4 regions of the Nocardia sp. NPDC056064 genome follow, and region 1 is predicted to be linked to each of the others. Evidence: riboswitches for the same ligand, from Rfam matches in the RefSeq annotation. Region 1 holds a riboswitch; each other region holds the start of a gene.
The links. A riboswitch is a leader RNA that binds a small molecule or an ion and turns the genes downstream of it on or off. The one in region 1 is predicted to bind cobalamin.

Region 1 (7,315 bases):
GGCCACCAGCAGTTTGCGCGTGAGCGCGGGCACCGAGGCCACCGCCTCGAGGGTCGTGCCCGCGGTGAAATCCAGTGCGACACCGTCGATGCCCATGTCGGCCAGTGCGGCCAGGGTGGCGCCGGGCGGCCCGAAGGGCACGGCCACGAGCAGCGCGGGTCTGCGGGAGGTACTGGCCAGGGCGGCGTAGGTGGTGCGCAGGTGGGCGATCTCGCGTGCGGTGAGCTCGGTGGCCAGGATCGGCTCGTCGAGCTGGACCCAGCTCGCGCCCGCGTCGGCCAGGGCGGAAAGGAGTTCCCGGTAGCGGGGGACCAGCTCGGGCAGCCGGTCGAGGGCCGCGCCCCGCGCGTGGCGCGAGAGTTTCAGGAAGGTCAGCGGGCCGATCACCACGGGCCGGGCGGGGACGCCGAGCTCGACGGCCTCGGCCAGCTCGGCCAGGAGCGCGTCCGCGTGCAGGGTGAACCGCGTCTCGGCGTCGATCTCCGGGACGAGGTGGTGGTAGCCGGTGCCGAACCACGGCGCCTGGTCGAGCGGGGCGACGGTGGCGGTGCCGCGCGCGGCGGCGAAATAGCGGTCGAGGGGGTCGGCGATGCCGAGCACCCGCGCCGGGAGCGCGCCGAAGAGGGCGGCGGTGTCGAGCATCTGATCGTGGTAGGAGAAGGTGCCGACCGGGATCGAGTCCAGGCCCGCCGCGGCCAGCACGCTCAGGTGGGCCAGGCGCAGCTCGCGCGCGGCGCTGTCGAGGCGGTCGGCGTCGATGAGGCCGGCCAGATAGTCCTCGACGGCCTGCCGCAGTTCCCGGTTCGGCCCGATCCGGGGCAGGCCGAGAACGGTCGCGGTGAACGGAGTGGGCGGGACTGCCACGGTCATCGTCTCCAGTGCGGTGCGGACGGCCGCCGGCCTGTCGGGCGGCGTCGTCCACCGAGCACCGGGAGCGACGCGAGGTCGCACGGGTCGGAGAAGCGGTCGCGCGCCCGGTCCACGAGGCGGTGGCCGCCGGACACGGCGTGTCCGGCACAGCGGGCAGGTCTTCGGACTCGCGGGCACCGGCCTGATTCGGCCGACCTACTGGCCGTCGCTTCCCGGGCGGGGTGCCCAGTGCGTGATGACGGCGGTCGTTCCTGCTCACCGCTGCGGGACAGTCCCGGATTCCCACCGGGTTCCCTCTGGCCGGCGGCCGGAGGTCCGGCACACCGGTTTCGACACGTCCACCGCGGGAGGTCGGACCGTCCCGGGCTGGTGAGCGTGAACCAGCTGCGCGCTCATGATAGTCCCGCCTCGACCGGGCCCGTGGGGTATCCCGGCCCGGGCGGCCGGTCGCCGGGCACGGCACCGTATGCTGTCCCGGCAGCTGGTTCGCCGGTGGCGAGGACGACGGGAGCCCCCGCGCCGCCGCCGGTGTCGACACCTGACGCAACGGGACCGTTGCGCGGTGAAGAGGGAACCCGGTGGAATTCCGGGACTGTCCCGCAGCGGTGAGCAGGAACGAAAGCCGTCATTCGCACTGGACCCATGTCCGGGAAGCGACGGCCGGTAGGTCGGCGCCCAGGGGCTCCGGTGCCCGCGAGTCCGAAGACCTGCCGCTGTGCCGGGCGCGCCGCGTCCGGTGGTCGTCGCCTCGTGGATCGGGCGCACCGCCGATCGAATCCCCGTGGGGTGCCGGGTCGGCGTGCGCGCGAAAAGGGTGGCGGCTGTTCGCCTGCAAGCCAAGGGAGTTCCGCTGTGGTCGCCTCCACCAGTGCCCAGTCCGTCAATACCCAGTCTCTCGGTGAGCTCGATCCCGAGTTGGCCGCCGCGATGGCGGGCGAGCTCGCCCGCGAGCGCGACACCCTCGAGATGATCGCTTCGGAGAACTTCGTGCCCCGCGCGGTCCTGCAGGCGCAGGGTTCCGTGTTGACCAACAAGTACGCCGAGGGCTACCCCGGCCGCCGCTACTACGGTGGCTGCGAAGCCGTGGATGTGGTCGAGACGCTGGCTCGTGATCGGGCCAAGGAACTGTTCGGTGCCGAGTTCGCCAATGTCCAGCCGCATTCGGGGGCCCAGGCCAACGTGGCGGTGTTGATGGCGTTGATGAACCCGGGGGAGACCCTGCTGGGTCTGGATCTGGCCCACGGTGGTCATCTGACCCACGGGATGCGCCTGAATTTCTCGGGCAAGCTTTATGACGTGCATTCCTACGGTGTGTCCAAGGAAGATCACCGTATCGACATGGACGAGGTGCGTGACATCGCGCTCAAGTCGAAGCCGAAGGTGATCGTGGCCGGCTGGTCGGCCTACCCGCGTCACCAGGATTTCGCGAAGTTCCGTGAGATCGCCGACGAGGTCGGTGCCTACCTGTGGGTCGACATGGCGCACTTCGCCGGTCTGGTCGCCGCGGGTCTGCACCCCTCGCCGGTGCCGTATGCCGACGTGGTGTCCTCCACCGTGCACAAGACCCTCGGCGGCCCGCGTTCGGGGTTGATTCTGGCCAAGCAGGAGTTCGCGAAGAAGCTGAACTCGGCGGTGTTCCCGGGTCAGCAGGGTGGCCCGTTGATGCATGTGATCGCGGCGAAGGCGGCGGCGTTCAAGATCGCCGCGTCGGAGGAGTTCAAGGATCGTCAGCAGCGCACGCTGTCGGGTTCGCGGATCCTGGCCGAACGCCTGACCGGTGCCGATGTCGCCGGTAAGGGTATTTCGGTGTTGACCGGTGGTACGGATGTGCATCTGGTGCTGGTGGATCTACGTAATTCCGAGCTCGATGGTCAGCAGGGCGAGGACCTGTTGCACGAGGTGGGGATCACGGTGAACCGGAACGCGGTGCCGTTCGATCCGCGTCCGCCGATGGTGACGTCGGGTCTGCGGATCGGTACCGCGGCGTTGGCGACGCGTGGTTTCGGTGATGCGGAGTTCACCGAGGTCGCCGATGTCATCGCCGCGGCGTTGGCGGGTACTTCCGATGTCGAATCCCTGCGTGGTCGGGTGTCGAAGCTGGCTCAGAGTGTCCCGCTGTACCAGGGCCTCGAAGACTGGAATCTGCTCTGAGCGGCCACGCGCCGAGCACGACGCGGGGCCGAGGAGAACAGCGATGACAAGGACCGGTTCGGGACTACCCGGGTGCGGTGGAAACAGCAGTGCCGCAGGACATTCGGTGGCCGAGAGCCTGCGTGCGCACGCGGGCCGCGGTGTGCCGTTCTCGGTGGAGTTCAACCCGCCCCGCGACAGCGCGGGCGAGGCACGCCTGTGGCGGACCGTGCGCGACTTCGAGCGCATGCACCCGGCCTTCGTGTCGATGACCTACGGTGCGGGCGGTTCCACCAAGGACCGCACGGTGCGCATCACCGGCGACCTGGCCAGGGAGACGACGCTGCTGCCCGTCGCCCACCTGACCGCGGTCGGCCACAGCGTCGCCGAACTGCGCTCGCTGGTCGGCGCCTACGCCGATTCCGGTATCCGGAATCTGCTGGTGCTGCGCGGCGACCCGCCGGGCGACCCTTTGGGGCCGTGGACCAAACACCCCGACGGCGTGGGCTACGCGGAGGAACTCGTCCGGATCGTGCGCGATCTCGGCGACTTCCACGTCGGCGTCGCGTCGTTCCCGCAGGGCCACCACCGCTCCCCGGACCTGGCCCACGACACCAGGCATCTGGTGGCGAAACTGCGTGCGGGCGCGGAGTATTCGATCACCCAGATGTTCTTCGACGTCGAACACTATCTGCGGTTGCGGGACCGGGTCGGCGCCCTGGACCCGGTCGAGGGCGCCAAGCCCATCATCCCGGAGCTGATGCCGATCACCTCGCTGCGCACGGTGGCGCGCGCCGAGGAACTCAGCGGTCGCGCGCTGCCCGCCGCGGTCATGGACCGGCTGCGCCGTGCCGCGGGCAGCGGCCCGGAACCGGATCAGGCGGCGGTCCGCGCCGAGGGCATCGCCCTGGCCACGGAGATGGCCGAACGCCTCATCCGCGAAGGCGCCCCGTGCCTGCACTTCATCACCCTCAACTTCGCCAAGGCGACCGGTGAGGTGCTGGCCAACCTGGGCTACGGCGTCACGGAGGCACCACTGGCGGTGCGGTGAATACCGGCCGGCTCGCCGCGGGTGCGCGGCGAGCCGGTCCCGGACGCGCAGGCCCGGCGGCGGGTACGGTTGCCTGCGGCTGCGCCGAACCGAGGAAGAGACCCGATGACCGACTCCCTGCTGCTGTCCCGCCGCGATCTCGAATTCCTGCTCCACGACTGGCTCGACGTCACCGCGCTGACGAGCAGGCCACGTTTCGCCGACCACGATCGCGCCACCTTCGACGCGGTACTCGACCTCAGCGAGGCGATCGCGACCAGGCACTTCGCCACCCACAACAAGAAGAGCGACGCCCAGGAACCGACCTTCGACGGTGAACGGGTGCACATCATCCCCGAGGTGGGGCAGGCGCTGAAGATCTTCACCGACGCCGGGTTGATCGGGGCCGCGATGGACTACGAGATCGGCGGCCTGCAGTTGCCCGCGGTCGTCGCCGGTGCGTGCACGGCCTGGTTCCAGGCCGCCAATGTGGGCACGGCGGCGTACCCGTTCCTGACCGTCGGCAATGCGAACCTGCTGCGGGCGCACGGCAGCGAGGAACAGATCGAGACCTTCGTGCGGCCGATGGTCGAGGGCCGTTTCTTCGGCACCATGTGTCTGTCGGAACCGCAGGCGGGGTCGTCACTGGCCGACATCACCACCCGCGCGGTGCCCCAGGACGACGGCACCTACCGGCTCACCGGCACCAAGATGTGGATCTCCGGCGGCGAACACGAGCTCTCGGACAACATCGTGCACCTGGTGCTGGCCAAGATCCCCGGCGGTCCGGCCGGCGTCAAGGGCATCTCGCTGTTCATCGTCCCCAAATTCCTGGTGGAATCCGACGGCACGCTGGGCGACCGCAACGACGTGGTGCTCGTCGGCCTCAACCACAAGATGGGCTATCGCGGCACCACCAACACCCTGCTCAACTTCGGCGAGGGCAGACACACCCCCGGCGGTGCGGCGGGCGCGGTCGGCTACCTGGTCGGCGAGGCGAACCACGGGCTCGCCTACATGTTCCACATGATGAACGAGGCCCGCATCGGCGTCGGACAGGGCGCGACGGCGCTGGGCTACACCGGCTATCTGCACGCGCTGGACTACGCGCGCACCCGTCCGCAGGGCCGCGCGCCCGGCGTCAAGGACCCGGCCGCGCCGCAGGTGCCGATCATCGAGCACACCGATGTGCGCCGGATGCTGCTGGCGCAGAAGAGCTATGTCGAAGGCGCGCTCGCGTTCAACCTGTACTGCTACCGCTTGCTGGACGAGGAACGCACCGCCGAGCACGAGGCCGACCGCACCCGCACCCGGCTGCTGCTCGACGTGCTGACCCCGATCGCGAAGAGCTGGCCCGCGCAGTGGTGCCTGGCGGCCAACGATCTGGCCATCCAGGTCCACGGCGGCTACGGCTACACCCGCGAATACGACGTCGAACAGTTCTACCGGGACAACCGGCTCAACCCGATCCACGAGGGCACCCACGGCATCCAGGGACTGGACCTGCTCGGCCGGAAGATGGTGATGCACAACGGCGCCGGGCTGAGCCTGCTGCTGGAGACCATCACGGCGACCACCGCGCGGGCGAGCGCGGCGGGCGGCGAGGCGGCCCGGCTGGCCGCCCAGCTGGACGCGGCCACCGCCCGCGTCGCCGCGACCACGGCCGCCCTGTGGTCGACCGGCGACCCCACCGTCGCCTTGGCCAACGCCTCCCTCTACCTCGAGGCCGTCGGCCACGTGGTGCTGGCCTGGATCTGGCTCGAGCAGTTCCTGGCGGTGGGCGCGGCCACCGACGCCTTCCACGAGGGCAAGCGCCAGGCCGCCCGCTACTTCTTCCGGGCCGAACTCCCGCGCACCGGACCGCAGTTCGACCTGCTCGACAGCCTCGACACCACCACCAGGGACTGCCGCCCGGAATGGTTCTGACCACCGGCCGCGGGAAGCGGGAATCCGGGTCCGTGCCCGCGCGGTAGGGTGGATCGGTGCCCACACCCGACACGGACAAGCCCGCCCGGGTGACCAAGCGCCGCGCCGAGACCAGGGCCCGGCTGCTCGACGCCGCGTTCCGGGTGTTCGCCGAGAAGGGGTTCGGTCTCACGCGGATCGAGGACGTCTGCTCGGCCGCCGGCTACACCAGGGGCGCGTTCTACTCGCAGTTCGCCAGCCTCGACGAGCTGTTCTTCGTCCTCTACGACCAGCGCGCCTCACTGATCACCGAGCAGGTGCGCCGGGCGCTGGCCGACGTCGAGAATCCCGGCGACCTGTCGGGATTCGTCGACCGGCTCACCGCCACCCTGCTGCTCGACCGCGACTGGCTGCTGGTGAAGACCGACTTCCTCACCCACGCCGCGCGCAAACCCGAACTCGCGCAGCGGCTCGTCGCCCACCGCGCCCACCTGCGCGCCGCGATCGAGGCCAAGCTGGCGGGCGGGGCGTTCGCGCTGCCCGCCGCGATGGGCACGATCGCCGAGGCCGCGCACGCGGTGGTGGCGGCCTACGACGGGGTCACCGTGCAGTTGCTGCTCGATCGTGATCAGGCGGCGGCGCGGGCCTGGCTGGGCAGGCTGATCACCCGGCTCGCGGTGGCCGACGGTGATCCGGCCGCGCCGGGTCAGACCTCGGCGGCCGCGGCCCGCCCGGCCGCGCGGCCGGAGAAGATACAGCCCCCGAGGAACGTGCCCTCCAGCGAGTTGTAGCCGTGCACGCCACCCCCACCGAAGCCCGCCGCCTCGCCCGCGGCGTACAGGCCGGGGATCGGGGCGCCGTCGGCGCCCAGCGCCCGTGACGTCAGGTCGGTCTGGATGCCGCCGAGGGTCTTTCGCGTGAGCACGTGGAGTTTGATCCCGATCAGCGGACCCGCCGCGGGGTCGAGCAGGCGGTGCGGTGCGGTGGCGCGCATGAGCCGGTCGCCGAGATAGCGGCGGGCATTGTGGATGCCCTGGATCTGGGCGTCCTTGGTGAAGGCGTTGTCCACCTGCAGGTCACGCGCGAGGATCTGTTCGCGCAGGACCGCCGGGCTGAGCAGGGGCTCGTCGGTGAGGCCGTTCATCTTCGTCACCAGCTCGTCGAGGGTGTCCGCCACGACGAAGTCCGCGCCGTTGTTCTTGAACGCCTCGACCGGGGCCGGAGCGCCCCTGCCGAAAACCCGTTCCCGGACGAGGGCTTTGCGGTCGCGGCGGGTGATGTCGGGATTCTGCTCGGAGCCGGAGAGGGCGAACTCCTTGGCGATGATGCGCTGGGTGGTGACGAACCAGGAGTGCTCGTACGGCGCGATCTCCGGGGTGG
Region 2 (7,315 bases), 450 kb from region 1:
ATGAACCTGTCGATGGAGACGCTGCACAACGAGGATCTGCTGCCCTTCACCGAGCGTCCGGCGGCGGGGGAGGCCAAGCTGGAACTCTCGGGCGTGAGCTACGTGTATCGCTCGGAGGCGCCCTCGCCGATTCCGCCGCCACCGGGCGCGCCGCCCGGTCCGCCCGGGCTCGGTGGTCCGCCGCCGCGTCCCGGACCGCCGCCGCGCGGTGCGAAGGGACATCCCGGGCCGGGTCATCATCCGGCGCATCCGGGGGCGCGGCCTTCGGCGGGACCGGATGTCAACGGCAAGAACTGGGTCGATCACGGTGCCACGGATGTGCGGCCGGTGCCGCTGGGTCCGCCGCCCGGGCTCGACGCGGCCGAGGACAGCGGGTTCCGGCTGGGGCCGATCGACCTGGTCTTCGAGCCGGGGCAGATCACGTTCATCGTCGGTGGCAACGGCAGCGGCAAGTCGACGCTGGCCAAGTTGATCACCGGTCTGTATGTGCCACGCACGGGGTCGTTGTCGCTCAACGGGGAGAGGATCGACCACGACAACATCGAGTGGTACCGGCAGAACTCGTCGGCGGTGTTCACCGATTTCCACCTGTTCGAGGACTATCTGGGCTTCGACCGGCCCGGGATCGACGAGGAGGTCCAGCGCTACCTCGACGAACTGCAGATCGCGCACAAGGTGACCGTGCGCGACGGGCGCCTGTCGACGGTGGATCTGTCGCAGGGCCAGCGCAAACGGCTCGCCCTTCTCACCGCGCTGCTCGAAGACCGCCAGATCTACGTCTTCGACGAGTGGGCCGCCGATCAGGAGCCGCGCTTCCGTGAGGTGTTCTATCGCGAGATCCTCACGGAGCTGAAGCGGCGCGGCAAGACGGTCATCGTGATCACCCACGACGACCGCTATTTCGACTGCGCCGATCAGCTGGTGAAGCTGGACTTCGGTCTGGTCGCCGCCTAGCTCGCACGCGCCGAGCGCCGGTGCGGTTCCCGTGGGGACCGCACCGGCGCTCGTTGTGTGTCAGGCGATGTCGCGGTGGGTGGCGATCAGCTGGGTCATCGGTGGGCGGTCGGTCAGGCTGACCTCCGAGGGGGTGCGGCGCCAGCCGTCGTCGCTGGGCAGGAACTGCACCAGCCCGATGCCGGAGTCGCGGATGCCGAGCCGGTCCAGCAGGGTCGCCACCACCTGCCTGCTCATCACCGCCAGTTCGTGCGTGGAGCGGTGCCGGTGCACGCGGACACCCAGGTCGACCTGGGTGATCGCGGACAGCCCGCGGCGCTGCCAGCAGTCGAGCAGGATGCCGATCTCGGCGCCGAAGCCGCTGGCGAAGGAGATCTCGCCGAGAAAGCTCCGGGTGGCGGCGTATTCACCGCCGAGGGGCTGCACGATCTCGGCCAGCGCGGGCGCCAGGGCGGTGAGCAGGGGACGCGCGACGAGCTGGGTGACTCGCCCGCCGCCGTCGGACTCCGCGCCGCCCGCCAGTGGGCGCCGGTAGAAGCCCTTCACCAGGGCAAGCCCCGGATCGGTCAGCAGCGGAGCTACCAGCGTGGGCACGAACATCGGGTCCGGCTCGACCAGATCGGCGTCGAGGTAGACGACGATGTCGCCGGTGCACACGGCCAGCGAGCGCCACAGCACCTCGCCTTTGCCCGGGCGCGGGACGATGTCGGGCAGCGCCTCCTCGCGGGTGTAGACAGCGGCACCGGCCGCCCTGGCTCGCGCGATGGTGCGGTCGGCGGAACCCGCGTCGAGCACGATCAGTTCGTCGACCAGTCCACCGAGCAGCGGCCGGACCGAGGCGACCACTCCGGCGACTGTGTCCTCGTCGTCGAGCGCGGGCACCACCACCGAGATCCGGCGACCGGACTTACGGTCGATCAGTTCACGGACGTTCATGCCGACCAGTGAACGACACCCCGCCCGGCCCCGCCACCGATCACCGCGGATCCTGTGACCGGAGCCAACCGATCCCGGTCGCCGTGGTGGTGTCGACAGGTGAACGCACAGTCGCGGGCGGGCGGGTTCGTCTCCGGAGACCGATCGGAATCCGGGGACACGAGTACCCTGACGAACGGAAAAGCCTGGTGCGGATCACCGGCCGGTGGGGTCGACGGAGGTAGGGCATGAGCGCGGCGACGGTGGTCGAGGTGACCAAGGGGTCCAAGACGGATCTGGGGGAGCGGCGGTACACGATCCGGCTCGACCTCGCCGAGCCCGCCGGGGCGGTGGACGTGTCGGCGGTGCTGGTGACCGCCGACGGTGTGGTCCGCTCCGACGCCGATTTCGTGTTCTTCAACAATCCCGTCGCGCCGGGGGTGCGGATGGAGTCCGACGCGGTGGTGTCGGTGGATCTGGCGGCGCTCCCGGCCGACATCCACCGGGTCGTGATCGCGGGCAGTACCGAGGCGCAGGGCATCCGGTTCGGTGAGGTGCGCGGTCTGCGGGTCACCGTCGCGGGCGCGGGCGAGTCCATGACCTTCACGCCGCCGGATCTGACGAGCGAGACGGTATTGCAGGCGGTGGCGCTGTACCGGCGGGGCGAGGGGTGGCGGCTCGACGCGATCGGGCAGGGCTACAGCGCGGGGCTCGCGGCCTTCGCGACCGAGCACGGGATCGTCGTCGACGAGGAGCCCGCCGAGGACCCGGCACCTGTGCGGCCCGTCGCGGCGCCCGCGCCTGCGCCGGCGGCACCGCAGGTGGATCTGCGCAAGGTCGACGTGGTCCTCACCAAGGACTCACCCGACCGCCGCGCCAGCATCGACCTGCGCAAGGGTGACCCCGGGTACGTCCTCACCGTCGGTCTCGAATGGGACGGCCGCGGTGCGCATTACGCGCCCGACGGGCAGGTCACCCGCTACGGCACCGGCGATCTGGACGTGTACTTCTTCTGCCGCAACGAGATCACCGGTGACTACGTGGTGATCAGCGGCGAGAAAGGTCATCAGGGCGACCTGGCCGTGTGGCCGTTCCTGCACCACCAGGGCGATTCCCGCGGCCCCGGCGCGAACAACCGGCCCGCCACCGAACAGGTGGTCGTGCGCCCGACCGAGAACGGTGACCTGCTGCTCAACGTCTACCAGTCCGTCGACAACGGCGCCGGCGCCATCGACACCTTCGGCCGTCCCCGGGTGCGCGTGCGTTACGGCCGCCCCGGGCCCGACGGGCTGCCGGGCGCCGACGCCGACCAGATCACCGTGCTGATCGGCAACGGCAAGAACTCCTTCTGGGCCACCGTCGCCCACATCGACGTGCGCGAGGGCATCCTCACCGTCGACGGCACCACCCGCTACAGCCGCGCCTTCAGCGAACGCATGCCCGTGCTCGACACCACCGGCGCCTGGGTCCGTTCGGCCAAGAACGGGCCGGTCGGGCGCAGCAAGGGCAAGAACGGTCTCGGCCTTACCCGGTACGCGGGAACCTGCCCCGATCCTCGCTGATCGGACAATTCGACCAGCCGACCCGACCATCCGGTTTCCGATCTTGGTACAGTCCCCGAGCCGTGGTGTTCGGGAAATCGGTGCGAAACCGATGCGGCCCTCGCCACTGTGATCGGGAGCGACTGATCGATCCGGGCGGCCGATGCCGTCCGGGGCCACTGGGGCATGCCCTGGGAAGGCTGATCCGTCGCGCGCCATCCCGTCAGCCAGGAGACCGGCCACGGCCACGCAGTACCCATTCCACGAGGACCTGGAAGGCCGTCATCTTGACCCCCTCTGTTGTCGCGCGCCTGCGTACCGGCGCGCTGATCGCCTGCGCGATCGTCGTCGCCGGGTGCGGTGCCCCACCCGCACCGGCCACCACCGGCGCGAATGCCGTCACCCGTGCCAACTGCGGCCTCGATGTCGCCGTCGGCTCCCCACCGCAGCGCATCTACGCCGCCTACCAGCCCTCGATCGAGATCGCGCACGCCCTCGGCGTCACCGACCGGCTCGTGCAGACGGCGTTCCTCGATGCGGCCGTGCTGCCCGAATACCGTGACGCGCAGGCGAAGTCGGACTACGTCGAGAAGCTGCCCAGCCGTGACGAACTGCTGGCGAAGAAGCCGGATTTCGTGCTCTCGGGCTACAACGGCGTCTTCGCGGCCTCCGCGCAGAACAGCGTGGGCACCCGCGGCAGCCTGCACGAGCTGGGTGTGCGGACCTGGGTGCTGAGCCCGCTGTGCCCGAGCGCGGACGGACTGGCCGACGAGGCGATCGACCCGAAGACCGTGCGTTTCGACAATGTGTACGCCGACCTGCGTGATCTGGGCGCGCTGTGGGGTGTCGACGAGCGCGCCGAAGAAGTGGTCACACAGCTGACCGCGCGGATCGCGGCGGTGCGCGCCAAGGTCGCCGACGCCGCCCGGCCACGGGTCGCGGTCCTCACGCCCAAGGACGACGGGTCCTACACCGTCGCGGGCGGGATCGACTTCGTCACCCAGATCATCGAGGCGGCGGGCGGGGTGAACGCCTTCGCCGATCTCACCGAGCGCCGCAATGTGCCGATCAGCGCGGAAGCCCTCATCGCCGCCGATCCCGACATCATCCTGACCAGCCAGTGCTGCAAGGCCACCTATACCCGCGCCGACGCGCAGCCGCAGGTCGACAAGATCGTCGGCAACCCGGCGTTCGCGAACCTGACCGCCGTGCGGGCCGGTGCGGTGCACCCGTTCCTGTTCGCGGACCGGGCCGCCGGTGTCCGGATCGCGCACGCGACCGAACTGGTCGCCGAACTGATCCACCCCGAGCTGTTCGGCCGGTGACCCGCACCGCCCGCGGCACCGGCCTGCTCCTGGCCGGTGCCGCGCTCACCGCTGTCTGCGTGGCCTCGGTGCTGATCGGCACGCACCCGCTCGCCCTCGACGACGCGATCGCGGCGTTCACCGACTTCCGTGGCACCGACACCGACCGCATCGTGCGCTACATCCGGATGCCGAGAACGGTGGCGGGCCTGCTCGCGGGGGTGGCGCTCGCGCTGGCCGGCGTGGTGATGCAGGGCCTGACCCGCAACCCACTCGCGGGCCCCGGACTGCTCGGTGTCAACGCCGGTGCCTCGCTGGCCATCGTGCTCGCCATGGGCACGCTGGGCGTGGCCACCACCTCGGGGTTCATCTGGTTCGCCTTCCTCGGCGCCGCGGTGGCCGCCGCGTTCGTCTACACCCTGGGATCGCTGGGCTTCGGTGGGGCGACGCCGGTGAAGCTGGCGCTGGCCGGTGCCGCGTGCACCGCGCTGTGCGCCTCGATCACCACGGCCATCACGCTGCTGGACCGGACCACCTTCGACAACTTCCGGTTCTGGGTGGTCGGGTCGCTGGCTCGCGCCGAGGCCGAATCGGTCTGGGCGGTCGTGCCTTTCATCGCGGCGGGCGCGGTCCTCGCCCTGGGGGTAGCGCGGCCGTTGAACGCCATCGCCATCGGCGACGACATGGCCCGCACGCTCGGCACGCGGCTGGTCGCCGTGCGCGTCACCGGGGCGGGCGCGGTGGTGCTGCTGGCCGGCTCGGCGGTGGCCGTGGCGGGGCCGATCGCGTTCGTGGGCCTGGTGGTCCCGCACATCGCCCGCGCCGTCGGCGGACCCGACTATCGCTGGGTGCTCGCCTGGTCGGCCCTGTTCGGGCCCACCCTGCTGTTGCTGGCCGACATCCTCGGGCGGGTGGCGGTGCGGCCCCAGGAGATCCAGGTCGGCATCGTCACCGCCTTCGCCGGGGCGCCGTTCTTCCTGTACCTGGTGCGCAACCGGAAGGTGGCGGCGCTGTGACGGCCACCGAACCCCGCGTCCTGCCCCGCGACACCCTGCTGCTGCGCTCGCCGGGCAGGCGCGTGGTGCTGCGCGTCCAGCGCCGGTCCGCGCTGCTGACCGTGCTGTTCACCGCGGCGGCACTGGCGGTGGGGGCGTGGTCGCTGACCGTCGGCCACTATCCGCTCACGACCGCCGATGTGCTGCGGGTCCTCGGCGGTGGCGGCACGCTCATCGAATACGACGTGGTCGTCGCCGACCGGCTGCCGCGCGTGCTCACCGGTCTGTGCGTGGGTGCCGCCTTCGCGCTGGCGGGAGCGATCCTGCAGCGCATCGCGACGAATCCGCTGGTCAGCCCGGAGATCATCGGGATCAACGCGGGCGCGTCGCTCGGTGCGCTGGTGGTGAGCGCCGTGCTCGGCGGCACCGGTCTCTGGCTGGTCGGTGGCGCGCTGGCCGGGGCGTTCGTGGCGATGGCGTCGATCCTGGCAGTGGCGACCAAGGACGGCCTCGACGGCTACCGGCTCGTGCTCGTCGGTATCGGCGTGACCGCCATGTTGTCCTCGGCCATCGCCTTCGTGCTCACCAGAGTCGATGCCTACCAGGCACATACGGCGGCGATGTGGCTCACCGGCAGTCTCGCCAATCGGGACTGGCCGCACGTCTGGTTCGCCGCCGCGGCACTTGTCGTGACCGTGCCGGTGTTGATCGTGTCGGCCCGGTCGCTGCCGCTGCTCGAACTGGGCGACGAACTGGCGAATTCGCTGGCGGGCAGGCGCGGCCCGCACCGCACGGTGCTGATCGTCGTCGCGGCGGCCGCCGCCACCCTGGCCACCGCCGCGGCCGGGCCCATCGCCTTCGTGGCGCTGGTCGCGCCGCAGATCGTGCGGCGTCTGCTCGCCGAACGCGGGGCCGGACTCGCGCCCGCCGCCGCGGCCGGGGCATTGCTGGTGGTCGCCGCCGATCTGGCGGCCCGCCGGTTGTTCCCGGCGGAACTGCCGGTCGGCGTGGTGACCGCGCTGCTCGGCACCCCGGTGCTCGTCTATCTCCTCGCCCGCGCAACCCGGATCGGACACGCTGGATGACCGCACATCTGACCACCGAAGCCCTCACGCTCGCCTACGGCGCCACCGCGATCGTCTCCGATGCCACCGTCGATTTCCCGCCCGGCCGGTTCACCGTCATCGTCGGCCGCAACGGCTGCGGCAAGTCGACGCTGCTGCGCGGCCTCGCCCGGCTGATCCGGCCCAGCGCCGGGGCGGTGCTGCTCGACGGCGCCGATATCGCCCCGCAGCAGGCCCGGACGGTGGCGCGCCGGGTCGGCATGCTGCCGCAGCAGCCGGTCGCGCCCGACGGCATCACCGTCGGTGAACTCGTCGGGCGGGGTCGCCATCCCCATCAGCGCTGGTTCCGGCAGTGGTCGGCCGAGGACGAGGCCGCGGTGCGCGCGGCACTCACCGCGACCGACACCCTCGACCTGGTCGAGCGCACGGTCGACCAGCTCTCCGGCGGGCAGAAGCAACGCGTCTGGCTCGCACTGGCGATCGCCCAGGACCCGGAGGTGATGCTGCTCGACGAGCCGACCACCTTCCTCGACCTGGCCCAT
Region 3 (7,315 bases), 960 kb from region 1:
GCAGTACCGCCCTTCGACCTCGCGCGCCATCAGCCCACAGACCGGCGGACCGGACAGGGTGCTCGGTGCCCACAGGCTCATCGAGAACGGAGTCGGCCGGAAGACTCCGTCCGTGTGCGTGAAGTACGCCGGAGAGCTACTCATCGCCACCCTTTCTTACGCCGTAATACGCCTCAGACTAGAACGCATTACAGTCCGGCGGCAACTACTCGAGTTCGCCCTCGGTCTCCAGGTAGATCTGGCGCAGCCGGTCCAGGGTCTCCTGTTCGGGGTGTTCCCAGAGCTTGCGCTCGGCGGCCTCGAGCAGCCGCTCGGCGATGCCGTGCAGCGCCCACGGATTCGACTGCTCCATGAACTTGCGGTTGACCTCGTCGAAGACGTAGCTCTCGGTGAGCTTCTCGTACATCCAGTCGGCGACCACATTGGTGGTGGCGTCGTAGCCGAACAGGTAATCGACGGTGGCGGCCATCTCGAAGGCGCCCTTGTAGCCGTGACGGCGCATGGCCTCGAGCCAGCGCGGGTTCACCACGCGGGCGCGGAAGACGCGGGCGGTCTCCTCCGAGAGTGTGCGGGTGCGCACGGCATCCGGGCGGGTGGAGTCGCCGATGTAGGCCTCGGGGTTCTTGCCGGTGAGCGCGCGCACGGTGGCGACCATGCCGCCGTGGTACTGGAAGTAGTCGTCGGAGTCGGCGATGTCGTGTTCGCGGGTGTCGGTGTTCTTGGCGGCCACCGCGATCCGCCGGTAGGCGGTGCGCATGTCGTCGGCGGCGGGGGCACCGTCGAGGTCGCGACCGTAGGCGTAGCCGCCCCAGGTGGTGTAGACCTGCGCGAGGTCGTCGTCGGTGCGCCAGCTCTTGGAGTCGATGAGCTGGAGCAGGCCCGCGCCGTAGGTGCCCGGCTTGGAGCCGAAGATGCGGGTGGTGGCGCGGCGGGTGTCGCCGTGCTCGGCCAGATCCGACTGGGAGTGCGCGCGCACGTAATTCGACTCGGCGGGCTCGTCGAGGTCGGCGACGAGGCGGACGGCGTCGTCGAGCAGGGCCAGCACGTGCGGGAAGGCGTCGCGGAAGAAGCCGGAGATGCGCACGGTGACGTCGATGCGGGGACGACCGAGTTCCTCGAGGGAGATGATCTCGAGGGAGGTGACGCGGCGGCTGGCCTCGTCCCAGATCGGGCGCACACCCAGCAGGGCGAGCACTTCGGCGATGTCGTCGCCGGAGGTGCGCATGGCCGAGGTGCCCCACACCGACAGCCCGACCGACTTCGGGTACTCGCCGTGGTCGCTGCGATAGCGGGCCAGCAGCGATTCGGCCATGGCCTGACCGGTCTCCCAGGCCAGCCGCGAGGGGACGGCCTTGGGGTCGACGGAGTAGAAGTTGCGGCCGGTCGGCAGCACATTGATCAGGCCGCGCAGGGGCGAACCGCTGGGACCCGCGGGAATGAAGCCGCCGTCGAGGGCGTGCAGGACGCGGGCGATCTCGACGCTGGTCTCGCGCAGGCGGGGCACGACTTCGGTGGCGGCGAAACGCAGGACCGTCTTCACCGCGTCGAGGCGGGTGGTGTCGTCGGCCGCCGTGGCGTCGGCTCCGGCCAGGATCGCGGTGGCGTAGTCGCCGACGAGGGTGTCGACGGCGTCGGCCGACCAGTCGGTGGCCTGGAGGGCGGCGAGGAGTTCGCGGGCGCGGGCCTCCACCACGTCGACCCGCTCGCGGGCCTCGTCACCGGCTTCGCTGAGGCCGAGAGCTTCCCGCAGACCGGGCACGTTCTGCTCGCCGCCCCACAGCTGACGGGCGCGCAGCATGGCCAGCACCAGGTCGAGTTCCATCTCGGCCTCGGGGGCCTGGCCCAGGATGTGCAGGCCGTCGCGGATCTGCACGTCCTTGATCTCGCAGAGCCAGCCGTCGACGTGCAGCAGCATGTCGTCGAAGACGTCCTCTTCGGGGCGTTCGGCCAGGCCGAGGTCGTGGTCCATCTTGGCCGCGCGCATGAGCGTCCAGATCTGCTGGCGGATGGCGGGCAGTTTGGCCGGGTCCAGGGCGGAGATGTTGGCGTGCTCGTCGAGCAGTTGCTCGAGGCGGGAGATGTCGCCGTAGCTCTCGGCGCGCGCCATCGGCGGGATCAGGTGGTCGACCAGGGTGGCGTGGGCGCGGCGCTTGGCCTGGGTGCCCTCGCCCGGGTCGTTGACCAGGAACGGGTAGATCAGCGGCAGGTCGCCCAGGGCGGCGTCGGTGCCGCAGGAGGCGGACATGCCCAGGGTCTTGCCGGGCAGCCATTCCAGGTTGCCGTGCTTGCCGAGGTGGACCATCGCGTCGGCGGCGAAACCGTCGGGCGCGGACAGCCAGCGGTAGGCGGCCAGGTAGTGGTGGCTGGGCGGCAGGTCGGGGTCGTGGTAGATGGCGACCGGGTTCTCGCCGAAGCCGCGGGGCGGCTGCACCATGAGCACCACATTGCCGAAACGCAGGGCGGCGATGACGATCTCGCCGTCCTTGTCGGCCGAGCGGTCGACGTAGAGTTCGCCGGGCGGCGGGCCCCAGGCTTCGACCACGGCCTCACGCAGATCCTCGGGCAGCGAGTCGAACCAGCGGGTGTAGGTGGCGGCGCCGATGCGGATCGGGTTGCCCTCGAGCTGTTCGGCCGAGAGCCAGTCGGGGTCCTGGCCGCCCGCGGCGATCAGGGCGTGGATGAGCGCGTCACCGTCGGCCTGCTCCAGGCCGGGGATCTCGCCGGGTTCGCCGAGGTCGTAGCCCGCGGCGCGCAGTTCGGTGAGCAGGCGGATGGCCGAGGCGGGGGTGTCGAGGCCGACGGCGTTGCCGATGCGGGCGTGCTTGGTCGGGTACGCGGAGAGCATGATCGCGATCCGCTTGTCGGCGGCCGGGATGTGGCGCAGGCGCGCGTGGCGCACCGCGATACCGGCCACCCGGGCCGCGCGTTCGGCGTCGGGCACGTAGGTGGACAGGCCGTCGGCGTCGAATTCCTTGAACGAGAACGGGACCGTGATGATGCGGCCGTCGAACTCCGGCACCGCCACCTGGGTGGCCACGTCGAGGGGCGAGAGGCCGTCGTCGTTGTCCTCCCACTGGGCGCGGCCGCTGGTCAGGCACAGGCCCTGCAGGATCGGCACGTCCAGGGCGGCCAGCGCGGCCACGTCCCAGGCTTCGTCGTCGCCACCGGCCGAGGCGGTGGCGGGCTTGCTGCCGCCCGCGGCGAGCACGGTGACCACCAGCGCGTCGGCGCGGCCGAGCAGTTCGAGCAGTTCCGGTTCGGCGGTGCGCAGCGAGGCGCAGTAGACCGGCAGCGCGCGGGCGCCCTTGGCCTCGATGGCCGTGCACAGCGCGTCGATGTAGCCGGTGTTGCCCGCCAGGTGCTGGGCGCGGTAGTAGACCACCGCGACGGTCGGGGCGTGCGGTTCCAGGATGCGGGCCGAGCGCTCGAGCTCGCCCCAGCTGGGCAGCTGCACCGGCGGTTCGAAGCCGTGGCCGGTGAGCAGCACCGTGTCGGACAGGAAGTGGTGCAGCTGACGCAGGTTCTCCGCGCCACCGGCGGCGAGGTAGTTGTGCGCGTCCGCGGCCACGCCCACCGGCACGGTGGAGCATTCCATCAGTTCGGCGTCGGGGGCGATCTCGCCGCCGAGGGCCACCATCGGCACCCCGCTGGCCCGGATCGCGTCCAGACCCTCCTCCCAGGCGCGTTTGCCGCCGAGGATGCGCACGATCACCAGGTCGGCGCCGTCGAGCAGCTCCGGCAGGTCCGCCACGAGCAGCCGGGCGGGGTTGCCCCACCGGTACTCGGCGCCGCTCGCGCGCGCGCTCAGCAGGTCGGTGTCGGAGGTGGACAGCAGCAGGATCACAGGGTGAGACCTTCCTCGGGTGACGCGCCCAACGGGGTGGTTGTCGTGTGCTCGCCGGAGAGGGTCTGGCTGTTCACAGTGGCGCGACCGCACCGGATTTCCACCGGTTTCCTCGACGCCCGCCGAGCATGACGATGGTAACGGCCCCACCGCCGCCACAACTTTCCAGCCCGCGTCCGGTCCCCGGACGACCGATCAGGGGGTGGGGCGTGCGGCGGTGTCCCCGGCGGCCACGGCGGCGGCGACCTCGTCCAGGGCCCGGCGGATCATCGTCGCGTAGTCGTCGTCGGCGAGGACGTCGACGTGGGCGCGCGCGGCGTCGAGATGGTGGCCGGCGGCGGGGAAGGCACCGAGGCGGCGGAAGTTGTCGGCCAGGTTGAGGTGCAGCGACGGGTAGAACCCCGCGACCCGCAGACCCGCGTGGTGTTCGGTGAGCCGGGCGTCGGTCAGGGTGTCGGCGGCGTCGAGGGCGCGGATGTCCCAGGCGAGGGCCTCGGCCGGATGGTCGTGGAGGTCGGCGAGGTAGTGGGCGAGGGTGCAGCGGTGCAGGGGGTCGCCCGCCGCGCCGATCTCGGACCACAGGGCGACCAGGGTGGCGCGGGCGGAATCGGTGTCGCCCGAACGGGATTCGGTCACCGCGGCGGTGATCCGGGTCATCACGGGGTCGGTGGTGGGGGTGGTCATGGAGTTCCTTTCGGCAGGACTGTGCGACGTCGGCTAGTGGGTTGCCGGGTCGGCGGATTCGGGGCGGCGGGGCATCGCCAGGGTGAGCAGGGTGCCGTCGTCGGCGGAGCGGACGCGGACCGGCTGGTCGGGGGCGATGAGGTCGAGCATGAGGTCGGGGCCGACCGCGCCCGCCACCGCCGGATAGAGGGTGGTCACGGCGAAGTGGATGGTCATGGTCGGGCCGGTGACGGTGGCGGTGAGGGTGTGGGCGAACTCCCCGTCGGTGAGCCGGAGGTTGCCCGGGATCGCTTCGAGCGTCACCGTGGCGGCCTGTACCGATTCGAGCACGCCCAGCAGCGCGGATCGCCGCACCACCACGCGCACCCGGACCGGGGGTAGCGCCGCCAGCATCGCCCGGTAGTCGGGGAATTCCTCGGCCGAGGACCGGCACCGGCGCTCGGATTCGGGACCGATCCGGTTCGCCCGCGCGATGTTCCGATCCCCTGCGCCGCCGTGTTCCGGTCCGCCGGTGTCGGCCGTGACAGGTGCGTCGCCCGTGGTGCAGAGCAGACCGGCGGCGTCGGGGCGCAGGACGACGGTGGGCCGGCGGCGCAGCCAGGACACCGTGTCCCGCAGGTCCGCGGCGTCGACGGTGATCGCCCAGGGCGCGGTGGGGGCCTTGTCGACGCGCACGCCGCGGGTCGCCAGACGGTAGCGGTCGGTGGCGGTGAGGACCAGTTCCGCCGGGCCCGCTTCGATATGGACGCTGTCGAGCACCGGGTGCCGTGGGTCCACGACGGTGGCGGTGGCGACCTGGTCGAGCGCGGCGGCGAGCACGGGCCCACGCACGCGGACGGCATCCGGCTCGGCCGACGCCGTGTCGCGGGGTTTCGCACGACCGGGTGCTGTTCCACTCGCGGCCTCGACCGACCGGCTCGTCCCGATCTGTGAACCCGGCGACCGCACCGCGCCGGGGGCGTCGGCGGGGGGCGTCGGCGTGACGAACGCACTGCGGTCCAGGGACGCGCGGGCGGCGTCGGCCGCGGTGCGCAAGGAGGCCAGGTGGTCGTCGAGGGCGGTGAGGTGGGCGGCGACGAGAGCGGTGGCGCGGTCGGCGTCGGGCTCGGTGACGACGGCGGCGACGGCGGGTAGCGGCATGTCCAGGGCACGGAGGCGGCGGATCAGGCGCGCGGTGCCGGTCTGGTCGGGAGCGTAGTAGCGGTAGCCGGTGGCCTCGTCGACGACGGCGGGGACGAGGACCCCGGCATCGGCGTAGAAGCGCAGGGCACTGGCGCTCAGGCCGCACAGGCGGGCGAAGGCGCCGATGGTGATCAGCTCGGATTCGGGCACCGGCTGATCATCGGGGTTCGAGCGACTCGAAGGTCAAACGCCGGAGTCCGTGGTGGTACCGCGCCCGACCATCTCCGGCGAGCCCGTCCCGAGGTTGCGGTAGACGTTGGCCACCACCATCTGACCGAGCGCGTTGTTGCCGACGCCGCCGATGACCGCGCCGATCCCGGCCGGGATGATCGTGCCGAACAGCAGCAGCGTGCGTTTGACCAGGTAGTTCACGATGAACCGCTTGGCGGGCGAATCGGGCATGCTCGCCAGGCCGGGGATGTGATCGGTGACCACACCGAGCCACTGCCCGGTCTTGTGGCCCGCGGTCTCGTCGAGCAGCTTGGTCCCCGCCTCGCCCAGGACCACCTTCGAGACCAGCTGCGCCTGGCGCGGGTCGTCGGGGTCGAGCTGATAGGCCGCGGCCGCGCCGACCGACAGCACCGACGACGCCTCCAGGAACACGGCCGTGTCCACGCCGGTGGCGGCCAGGCTCAACAGCGTGCCGACCCCCGGCACGGCGGCGGTGAGCCCCACGGTGACACCGCTGGCCGTCACCACCACCAGGTACTGCCGGGAGAGCCGCTGCAGCAGATCCACCGGCGCGTCGTCGGGATGCCGTTTCGCCAGCCAGTCGACATACCGGCCCACCACCGGTGCCTGCGCGTGGGCGACCCGGTCGAGCGCGGGCACGACCCGCTTGTCCACGAACTCACGCAGCATGCGACGACCTCTCCTGGAGTGATCAACCCGGGCGACGGACCGCTGTCCACCTTAGGTGAACCGGCCACGCGGACCGGCCTACCCGGGACCTACCCGCTCGCGTCTCCCCCAATCGGCCGGGTCGTAGGCTGGACGGATCATGACCAGGAGTACTCCCGACTCGTGCCCCGGCGTGCTGCGCCTGCATCAGGCCGCCGACGGGCCGCTCGCGCGCATCCGGGTGCCCGGCGGCCGGCTGACGCCGGAGCAGGTGCAGACGCTGGCCGATGCCGCCCGCGATCTCGGGAACGGCAATCTCGAACTCACCTCGCGCGGCAACATCCAGCTGCGCCAGGTCCGCGACCCCGGCGAGCTCGCGTCACGGCTCGACGCCGCCGGGCTGCTGCCCAGCGCCACCCACGAGCGGGTGCGCAATATCGTCGCCTCGCCGCTGTCGGGCCGGGTGGGTGGGTTCGCCGAGGTGCACGGGCTCGCCGCCGACCTCGACACCGGCCTGCTGGGTGACCCGCGGCTGGCCGAGCTGCCGGGCCGGGTGCTGTTCACCCTCGACGACGGCCGCGGCGACGTGAGCACGCTGCGTGGCGACATCGGCGTCCAGGCGGTCGCCGCCGACCGGTTCGCGCTGCTGCTCGCGGGCACCGACACCGGCGTGCGGGTGGACGCGAACGCGGCCGTCGAGGTGATGCTCGACGCGGCCCGCGGCTTCCTCGACCTGCGCGGCAGCGGCGAATCCGGGCAGTGGCG
Region 4 (7,315 bases), 760 kb from region 1:
TCCGGCAAGCGATCTGGTGCCCGCCGCGCCGGGCCTGCGGGATCGGCTGTGGCTCGGGACCGCCTCGGACGGCGGGTTCGACCTCGCCGCCGAACTGGACCTCGGTGTGCTCACCGGCCGCAGTTCGTCGCCGCAGGGTCCCCGTGACGAGATCGCCGCCGAGCGGGTGGCGAAATACCGTGCCGCGCAACAGGTGGCCGGACGAGTGGCGCGGGTCGGGGTCTCCCGGTCGGTACTGTGCGCCGAGTCCGCGGCTACCGCGTTCGAGCACATGCGGCCCGGCATCGAGCGATGGGTGACGACCTCGATCGCGGCGGGCCGGTTCCCGCCGGAGTTCACCGCCCGCGACTACATCGACACCGGGCACGGCTACCTCGGCACCGCCGCCGAGGTAGCCGCCGCGATCCGGCGCGATGCGGTGGTCCCGGACGCGACCGAGTTCCTGTGCAACGTGCAGCCCGCCGCCCCCTCGCCGGAGGCGGTACGGGTCAGCATGCGGCTGTTCGCCGACACCGTCATCGCGCGGTGGACAGATCCGGTAGCGCCTCGATCCTGACGACCGTGTCGGCGAGCTCGTCCAGGACGCGCTCGGAGTGCGAGACCAGCACCAGAGCCATGCCGTCGTCGGCGATGTCACGCAGGATCGTCATGATCGTGGCCGCCGAGTCGTCGTCGAGGGCCGCGGTGGGTTCGTCGGCCAGCAGCAGCCGGATGTCGCCGACGAGCGCCCGGGCGATCGCCACACGCTGTGCCTGCCCGCCGGACAGTTCCCCGGGCAGCCGCCGCGGATCGATGTCGGCCAAGCCGACACGGGCCAGCGCGGTGCGGGTGATCGCCAGTGACTCGGCGGTGGCGATCCGCGTGCGCAGGCGCGGGCGCAGCGGTTCGGTGACTCCGCGATGGATCGGCCTGCGCGGATCGAGACTGCCCACGGCGTTCTGGAACACCATCCCGACCTGGCCCGCCGGTGGCGGCCCGTCCTCGCCGTCCCAGACGAGCCGGCCCGAACCGGGTGCCTCGATGCCGGCGAGCAATCGCAGCAGGGTGCTCTTGCCCGCGCCGGACGGCCCGGCCAGGCCGACGATCTCGCCGGGGCGCACCGTGAGATCGACCGGGGCCACCCCGCCGCCGCCCGGATAGCGTTTCGTCAGCGCGCTCGCCCGGAGGACAGGGGCCTTGTCCGGCACAGGTTTTCGGGACGGAACACGCGGGGTCTCGACGGGAAGCTCGACCGACGTTTCGGTGACGGTGCCGTTGTCGACCACGTACACCCGGTCGGCGTATTTCCGCACCAGGCGCAGGTCGTGGCTGACGATCAGCAGCGCGGCGTTTCCGGCGGTCAGCGCCGTCATGACCCGGTGGGCGTTGGTGTCGTCCAGGGCGGAGGTGGGTTCGTCGGCCAGGACCAGCGCGGGATCGAGGGCGCGCGCGGTCGTCACCGAGCCGCGTTGCAGCATCCCACCCGACCAGGTGAACGGTCGGCGGCGCACCCGCTGTGCCGGCTCGGGGATGTCGACGGCGGCGAGATCCTCGACGATCCTGCCCTCGGGCACGCGGCGGCGGGCGATGCGCCAGGGCTGGGCGATATTGGTGCCCACCGACATGATCGGATCCATGGCACCGAAGGGGTCCTGGCCGACGAAGCCCAGGACCGTCCCGCGCAGGCGCCGGAAATCGTCGCCCGACACCGGGGCACCGTCGATGAGCACGGTGCCCTCGACGCGGGCACTGCCTGCGAGGGTGCCCAGCAGGGCGCGCAGGATGGTGGTCTTACCGCAGCCGCTCGGCCCCACCACCGCCACGGTCTCCCCGCGTCGCACCGTGAGCGAGACATCGCGCAGCACCGGATCGGCCGTGCCGTAGGCGACGGTCAGCCCGCGCAGTTCGGCGATCACACTCATGGAGTTCCCCTGTCGTCGCGCAGGCCCTCGGCGATCAGGTTCGCCGCGGCGGCCATGGCCAGAATCGCCACCGCGGGCGCGATGAGCAGCCACGGTGCCGCACCGAGGAATCGGCGCGCGTCGCCGAGCATCGCGCCCAGTTCGGCCTCGGGCATCTGCACCCCGAGACCGAGGAACGACAATCCGGCCAGTGCGACCACGATGCCGCCGAGCCGCAGGGTCGCCACGATCAGGAACGGGCCGAGGACGGCGGGCAACAGATGCCGGACCCCGATCGCGGGCCTGCTCACCCCGGCCACGCGCGCCGCGACCACATACGGCCGGGCGCGGGCTTCCAAGGTGAGCGCCCGCGCGACGCGGGCGTCGGCGGCCCAGCTCGCGATCACGAGCGCGAGCAGCAGTTCGAGATAGCCGGGACCGAGCAGGCCGACCACGGCCAGCGCGAGCACCAGACTCGGGATCGCCAGCACGACATCGACCACCCGCGACACCGCCCGGTCGATCCGACCGCCGTAGAGCCCGGCGCCGAGCCCGACCAGCAGACTGATCGTCGCCGACCCGGCAAGCACGACAAACGCCGACAGCAGCGACAACCGCAGCCCGTGCATCACGCGAGCGAACTGATCCCGCCCGTAATGGTCGGTGCCCAGCCAGAATTCGGCGTTCGGCGCGACCAGTTTCGCGCCGTAGTGCGGTTCGTTCGGCGGGTACTTCGCCAGCAGCGGGCCCACGGCCGCCAGCAGCAGCAACAGTCCCAGCAGCACGGTGCCCGCGAGCACCGACGGCGGCAGACGACGACGGGTCACGCGGCGACCTCGATCCGGCGATCGATCACCGCGGACAGCAGGTCGGCGACCAGGCTGCTCACCACGTAGCTCGCGGTGGCGAACACGGTGAAGGCCTGGATGACCGGCAGATCGCGGGTCTTCACCGACTCCACCACATACGCGCCGAGCCCCGGCCAGGTGAACACCGTCTCCACCACGGTCGCGCCGCCCAGCAGCACGGCGGTGCCGACCGCCAGCGCGTGCAGCGACGGCACGGCACTGTTGGGCAGCCCGTGCCGCCACAGCAGCCGCCACCGCGACGCGCCCCTGGCGCGCAGCACGTCCGCGGTCGGTGACTCGAGGAAGGCCAGCAGATTCGCCCGCAGCAACCGCGACCAGGAATCCGACAGGCCCACCGCCAGGCAGACCGCGGGCAGCCACACCTGTGCCCAGGTGCCGTCGAGCGCGGCCTTGCCGAAGCCCAGCCCGACCACGAACACCTGGATCAGCAGCAGCGCCACCACGAAACTCGGCACCGAGGTGAACACCAGTGCCAGCCAGCGGGTGCCGTGATCGGGCCACCGCCGTGGCGACCGGGCCGCGATCACGCCCAGTGCCACCGACAGCACCACGGCCACGGCCAGCGCCGACGACGCCAGGATCAGGGTGGCGGGCAGCCGTTCGGCGAACTCACCGGCCACCGGCCGTCCCGAGACGAACGACAACCCGAGATCGCCGCGCAGCACACCCCACAACCAGTGCGCGTACTGCTCCGGCGCGGAGCGGTCCAGATGCAGGGTCTGCTCGAGGTCGCCGATCTGCTCCGGTGTGGGTTCGGGAACACCCTGCGCGACCAGGATCATCCGGGCCGGGTCGCCCGGCGCCAGCGGTAACAGTGCCCAGATGAGCACGCTGGCGCCGAGCAGGGTCAGCACGGCCTCGACGACCCGGCGGCGGGCCCGGGCGAGTGGACGCACCCTCGCCCGTTATTCGCCGGTCCGGCTGGTGAGGTGCCTGCGGACGTTCGACACCCGGTAGTCGGCCCATTCGGGGCCGGTGACCACGGTGAAGTACTTGAACGTCCCGGCCACCACGTAGGCCTGGTCGCGCACCAGGATCTCCTGGGCGCGCGCCAGCAGCGCGTCACGTCGCGCGGTGTCGAACTCGCCGCGCAGTTGCGCGCCGATCGCGTCGATCTCCGGGTTGCTCACGCCCTGGGCGTTCGACGATCCACCGGTGGTCCAGCGCACCAGGTAGGGCTGGATCGGGTCGGCGGTGCCGGAGAGCGAACCGCTCAGCGCCACCGAGGATTCCCACGCGCCGGGGTCCTTCTTGACCGCGGCGGAGTCCTCGGCATTGTTGATCTGCAGATCGAAACCGGCCCGCGCGACCTGGTCCTTCATCGCGATCGCGACATCGTTGGTCTCCGGGCCCTGGGCCTGGGTCACGAACCGCACCACCAGCTTGCGGCCGTCCTTGGCGCGGATGCCGTCGGCGCCGGGCACCCAGCCCGCCGCGTCCAGCAGGCGCTTCGCCTCGTCCAGGTCGTGGACCTGGTTGTCCTGGGCGAACGACATCGACGGCGGGTACAGGCCGGTGGCGGCCGCGAACTGGCCGTTGCCGACGTCTTCGGCGATCCCCGCGTAGTCGATGGCCGCGGTGAACGCCTTGCGGACGGCGGTGTCGGTGAAGATGCCCGCCTTCAGGTTCATCTCCACCAGCAGCGACTGCAGAGCCTGCTCGGAGGACAACACGTGCATATCGCTGTCGCCGCGCAGTTCCAGCTTCGCCGAGGTGGACGGGTAGAACGCCATATCGGCCTCACCGCTGCGCACCCCGGCCAGCCGGGCCTGCTCGTCGGGCACGACACGGACGGTGACGCCCTTCAGCGGCGGCGTTCCCTCCCAATGCTTCTGGTAGGGGGCGAGCACGAGATTGTCGGGGCTCCACGCGGTGATCGCGTAGGGTCCCGAGTACGCGCCCGCGCCGACGATCTTCGCCGAGTCACCGCCCGCGGCCTGCACGGCGGCGACATCGTAGATCTGCAGCGAGTTGTCGCGCGCGGCGAGGGCGGCGGGCACCATGGCGTTCGGCGCGGGGGTGGTAATGACCACCTTGGTGCCGTCCACGGTCACCGTCGTCGCCTTGTCCAGGTACACCCTGGCCGCCGACGATTCGGCGATCTGCCGGGTCAGGGCAGCGGCCACGGCGGCGGCGTCGACCGGCTTGCCGTTCTGGAAGGTGACACCGTCGCGCAGCGTCACGATCCAGCGGGTGTCGCCCTCGCGCACCACCGATTCGGCCAGCCAGGGCGCGATCTCACCGGACTCGGTGACCTGCAGCAGGTTCTCCGCGACACCCCAGTCGAACAGCCAGTTCGTGCCGGTGCCCGCCGGGTCGAGACCGGCGATCTTGTAGGAGTTGTAGATGGTCAGGGTGCCGTCACCGGCTTCGCGCAGCGCCCGTGCCGCGGCGGCACCACCGTCGGTGGCCTCGCCCGCGCATCCGGTGACCATCAGGGTGGCCGCGAGCAGCGCGGCCAGCACGCCTGCGGCGCGGGAACGGCGCCGCCGCCCGGTCCGGGCATGGTCGGACAGCCGCAGGGCATCGTGCCTGCGGCGAGTGAGCACTCGCATTTCTCATCCTCGTGAAGCTAGATCCTGAAGCGGTGCAGGTATCCTGGCTCCCGGATCAACGCTCGCCTTCGGCCTTCCAACCCAGGAAGGTCGTGGCCATGGATGAAGGTCTGCTCCTCGGTCACAGTTGCGGGACAGCCCCGGATTCGCACCGGTGTTCCCTGCGGAAGTGAACCTAGCGGACGGGGCGCGCCGGTGGGGGAACGGGCGGGGTCAGGTCGCTGTCGCTGACGGTGTATGTCAGCGGGGGATAGGTGAAATCCGTCTCGGTGTTCTCGCGTCGTCGCAGGGCATAGAACTCGCGTCGCTGTTCGTCGTCGGCCGTGGTGAGGGGCGCACCCCGGTGCAGGTAGGGGTGTCCGTCGCGGAAGTGGAGAACAGTCTTCGATGTCCGGAAGGTGACGCCCAGCCACTCGTTCTCCGTGGTCCGGGCGGCCGTGTCCAGCACGATCTTGTGCCGGAGGAGCCGATTCGTGGCGACCGAGAACACCACGACGCCGTGGTGTGTCAGGGGGATGTCGAATCTCTCGCCGGAGTTCTTCGGTTCGACGATCAGCGTCCGCGGCGGGAGCTCGGGATGCCGGTAGCAGGAGAAGACGGCGATGAACGACTCGTCGGCCAGATCGAGGGCCTGATCGGAATGGCTGCCCATGGTCGCGTAGGCATTGGTGTAGCGCTCGGCGAGCGCGTTGTCGAAGGCTGCCGGGAGTTCGGCGCGGGCCTGGATCCGCCGGGCCAGACGCTCGTGCACGGACGCGAAGTGCTGGGCGGGACGGCCGTAGCGCGCGGTGGTACGGACGAGCGGGATGCCGCCGGTGGCATCGACTCTGGTCAGCACGGCGCCGCGGCGGCCCTTGCCGAGGTCTTCCCAGTCGACGGAGGCGGCGAGTGCGGTGAACAGGTCGTCCTCGACCGGCAGCGGGTAGGTGACGATCCCGTCCGGGAGGCTAGATCCGGGGAGCAAGGTAGTCCCCGGTGTTCATGCTGAAGCGGAACCGGTCGCCGTAGTCGATGAAGGACACGGACCGGTTCTCCTCGGCGTAGAGCTCGCGCAGCGCGTCCATGCCGTCCTCGGTGGGCGGCTCCAGCGGGATCAGGCCGGTACCCGGGTCGAGGAAGGTGCGGCCGTCGCGGTGCACGGCCTCGGTGGTCGAACAGCGCACCACATAGCCCAGGCGGGTCGGCAGCAGCGCGGCGTCCAGCGTCGACGGCCGGATCTCGTGGGTGTAGAGGCGATTGGTGGACAGCGGTATGAACAAGACCGAGCCGGGGTAGAGGGTGACGCTGAATCGTGCCGGGAGGCCGGTCTTCTCGGCCGGATTCTTGAGGCGGAAACGCAGGCTGGTGAGCCCGCTGACACCTCGCACGCCGTAGTCGAACGGGTCCTCGGGCAGGGGCTCGAGCTCGTCGAGGCCGTCGTAGAAGGTGCAGAAGGCCATGATCCCGTCGACGGGCATGTCCTTGGTCTTGTCGGCGTGGGCCGAGATCTTGGCCTTGGACTGTTTGCGCTCGGCCGTGGCGTGCGTGTTGTGATAGATCTGCGCCAGCACGTGATTGAGCGGGGCATGCCCACGGAAGATGGTGTCGGCCTCCTGGTTCAGGGACTCGACGATGCTGGTATCGGTCGCGCGGAAGGTCTCGGTCGGGCCCGAGAGATTCGTGGAGCAGCGCAGCAGGCGGAAACGCAGATCGTCACCCTCGCGCGTGACGGGCGTCAGATAGATCCCGGTGCGATGTGCTGTGCCCGTCTTGGTGGATTCGGTCAGCGACTGGAACGTGTGTTCCGCGCTGATCCGGCCGAAATGGTCGTCGTCGAGGTCGAAGAACCGGCGATAGTGCACGCCAACACCGTGCACCCGAACCGGCACCCGGCCCGCGTCGACGCGCGACCACGAATCCTCCGCGGCGACACCGTGCGACAGCTCGCGGATCACCGACACCCGCGCGGCGGACCGCAGCGAACGGCCGCTGATCGCCGACAGGTCACCACAGAGGTACACGGCCTTTCCCG

Region 2: linked by a shared signal. The riboswitch ahead of ACFC06_RS03145 (ABC transporter substrate-binding protein) and the one ahead of glyA (serine hydroxymethyltransferase) in region 1 are both predicted to bind cobalamin.
Region 3: linked by a shared signal. The riboswitch ahead of cobN (cobaltochelatase subunit CobN) and the one ahead of glyA (serine hydroxymethyltransferase) in region 1 are both predicted to bind cobalamin.
Region 4: linked by a shared signal. The riboswitch ahead of ACFC06_RS04620 (ABC transporter substrate-binding protein) and the one ahead of glyA (serine hydroxymethyltransferase) in region 1 are both predicted to bind cobalamin.

What each region holds. Positions count from the first base shown of each region.
Region 1 covers NZ_JBHJWO010000001.1:244,303-251,617, forward strand. The annotation lists gene ACFC06_RS01220 (hypothetical protein) at 1-870, opposite strand, end outside; cobalamin riboswitch at 1,026-1,168, opposite strand; cobalamin riboswitch at 1,401-1,600, shown strand; gene glyA (serine hydroxymethyltransferase) at 1,723-3,021, shown strand; gene ACFC06_RS01230 (methylenetetrahydrofolate reductase) at 3,128-4,051, shown strand; gene ACFC06_RS01235 (acyl-CoA dehydrogenase) at 4,157-5,956, shown strand; gene ACFC06_RS01240 (TetR/AcrR family transcriptional regulator) at 6,013-6,726, shown strand; gene ACFC06_RS01245 (FAD-binding dehydrogenase) at 6,642-7,315, opposite strand, start outside.
Region 2 covers NZ_JBHJWO010000001.1:695,159-702,473, forward strand. The annotation lists gene ACFC06_RS03130 (ATP-binding cassette domain-containing protein) at 1-954, shown strand, start outside; gene ACFC06_RS03135 (glucosyl-3-phosphoglycerate synthase) at 1,015-1,890, opposite strand; gene ACFC06_RS03140 (TerD family protein) at 2,118-3,431, shown strand; cobalamin riboswitch at 3,459-3,669, shown strand; gene ACFC06_RS03145 (ABC transporter substrate-binding protein) at 3,698-4,735, shown strand; gene ACFC06_RS03150 (FecCD family ABC transporter permease) at 4,732-5,730, shown strand; gene ACFC06_RS03155 (FecCD family ABC transporter permease) at 5,727-6,794, shown strand; gene ACFC06_RS03160 (ABC transporter ATP-binding protein) at 6,791-7,315, shown strand, end outside.
Region 3 covers NZ_JBHJWO010000001.1:1,201,698-1,209,012, forward strand. The annotation lists gene ACFC06_RS05505 (acyl-CoA thioesterase domain-containing protein) at 1-144, opposite strand, end outside; gene cobN (cobaltochelatase subunit CobN) at 206-3,844, opposite strand; cobalamin riboswitch at 3,883-4,010, opposite strand; gene ACFC06_RS05515 (hypothetical protein) at 4,040-4,528, opposite strand; gene ACFC06_RS05520 (MerR family transcriptional regulator) at 4,562-5,860, opposite strand; gene ACFC06_RS05525 (hypothetical protein) at 5,894-6,571, opposite strand; gene cobG (precorrin-3B synthase) at 6,711-7,315, shown strand, end outside.
Region 4 covers NZ_JBHJWO010000001.1:1,000,674-1,007,988, reverse strand. The annotation lists gene ACFC06_RS04640 (LLM class flavin-dependent oxidoreductase) at 1-556, shown strand, start outside; gene ACFC06_RS04635 (ABC transporter ATP-binding protein) at 516-1,901, opposite strand; gene ACFC06_RS04630 (ABC transporter permease) at 1,898-2,707, opposite strand; gene ACFC06_RS04625 (ABC transporter permease) at 2,704-3,645, opposite strand; gene ACFC06_RS04620 (ABC transporter substrate-binding protein) at 3,655-5,304, opposite strand; cobalamin riboswitch at 5,341-5,467, opposite strand; gene ACFC06_RS04615 (hypothetical protein) at 5,480-6,268, opposite strand; gene ACFC06_RS04610 (hypothetical protein) at 6,252-7,315, opposite strand, start outside.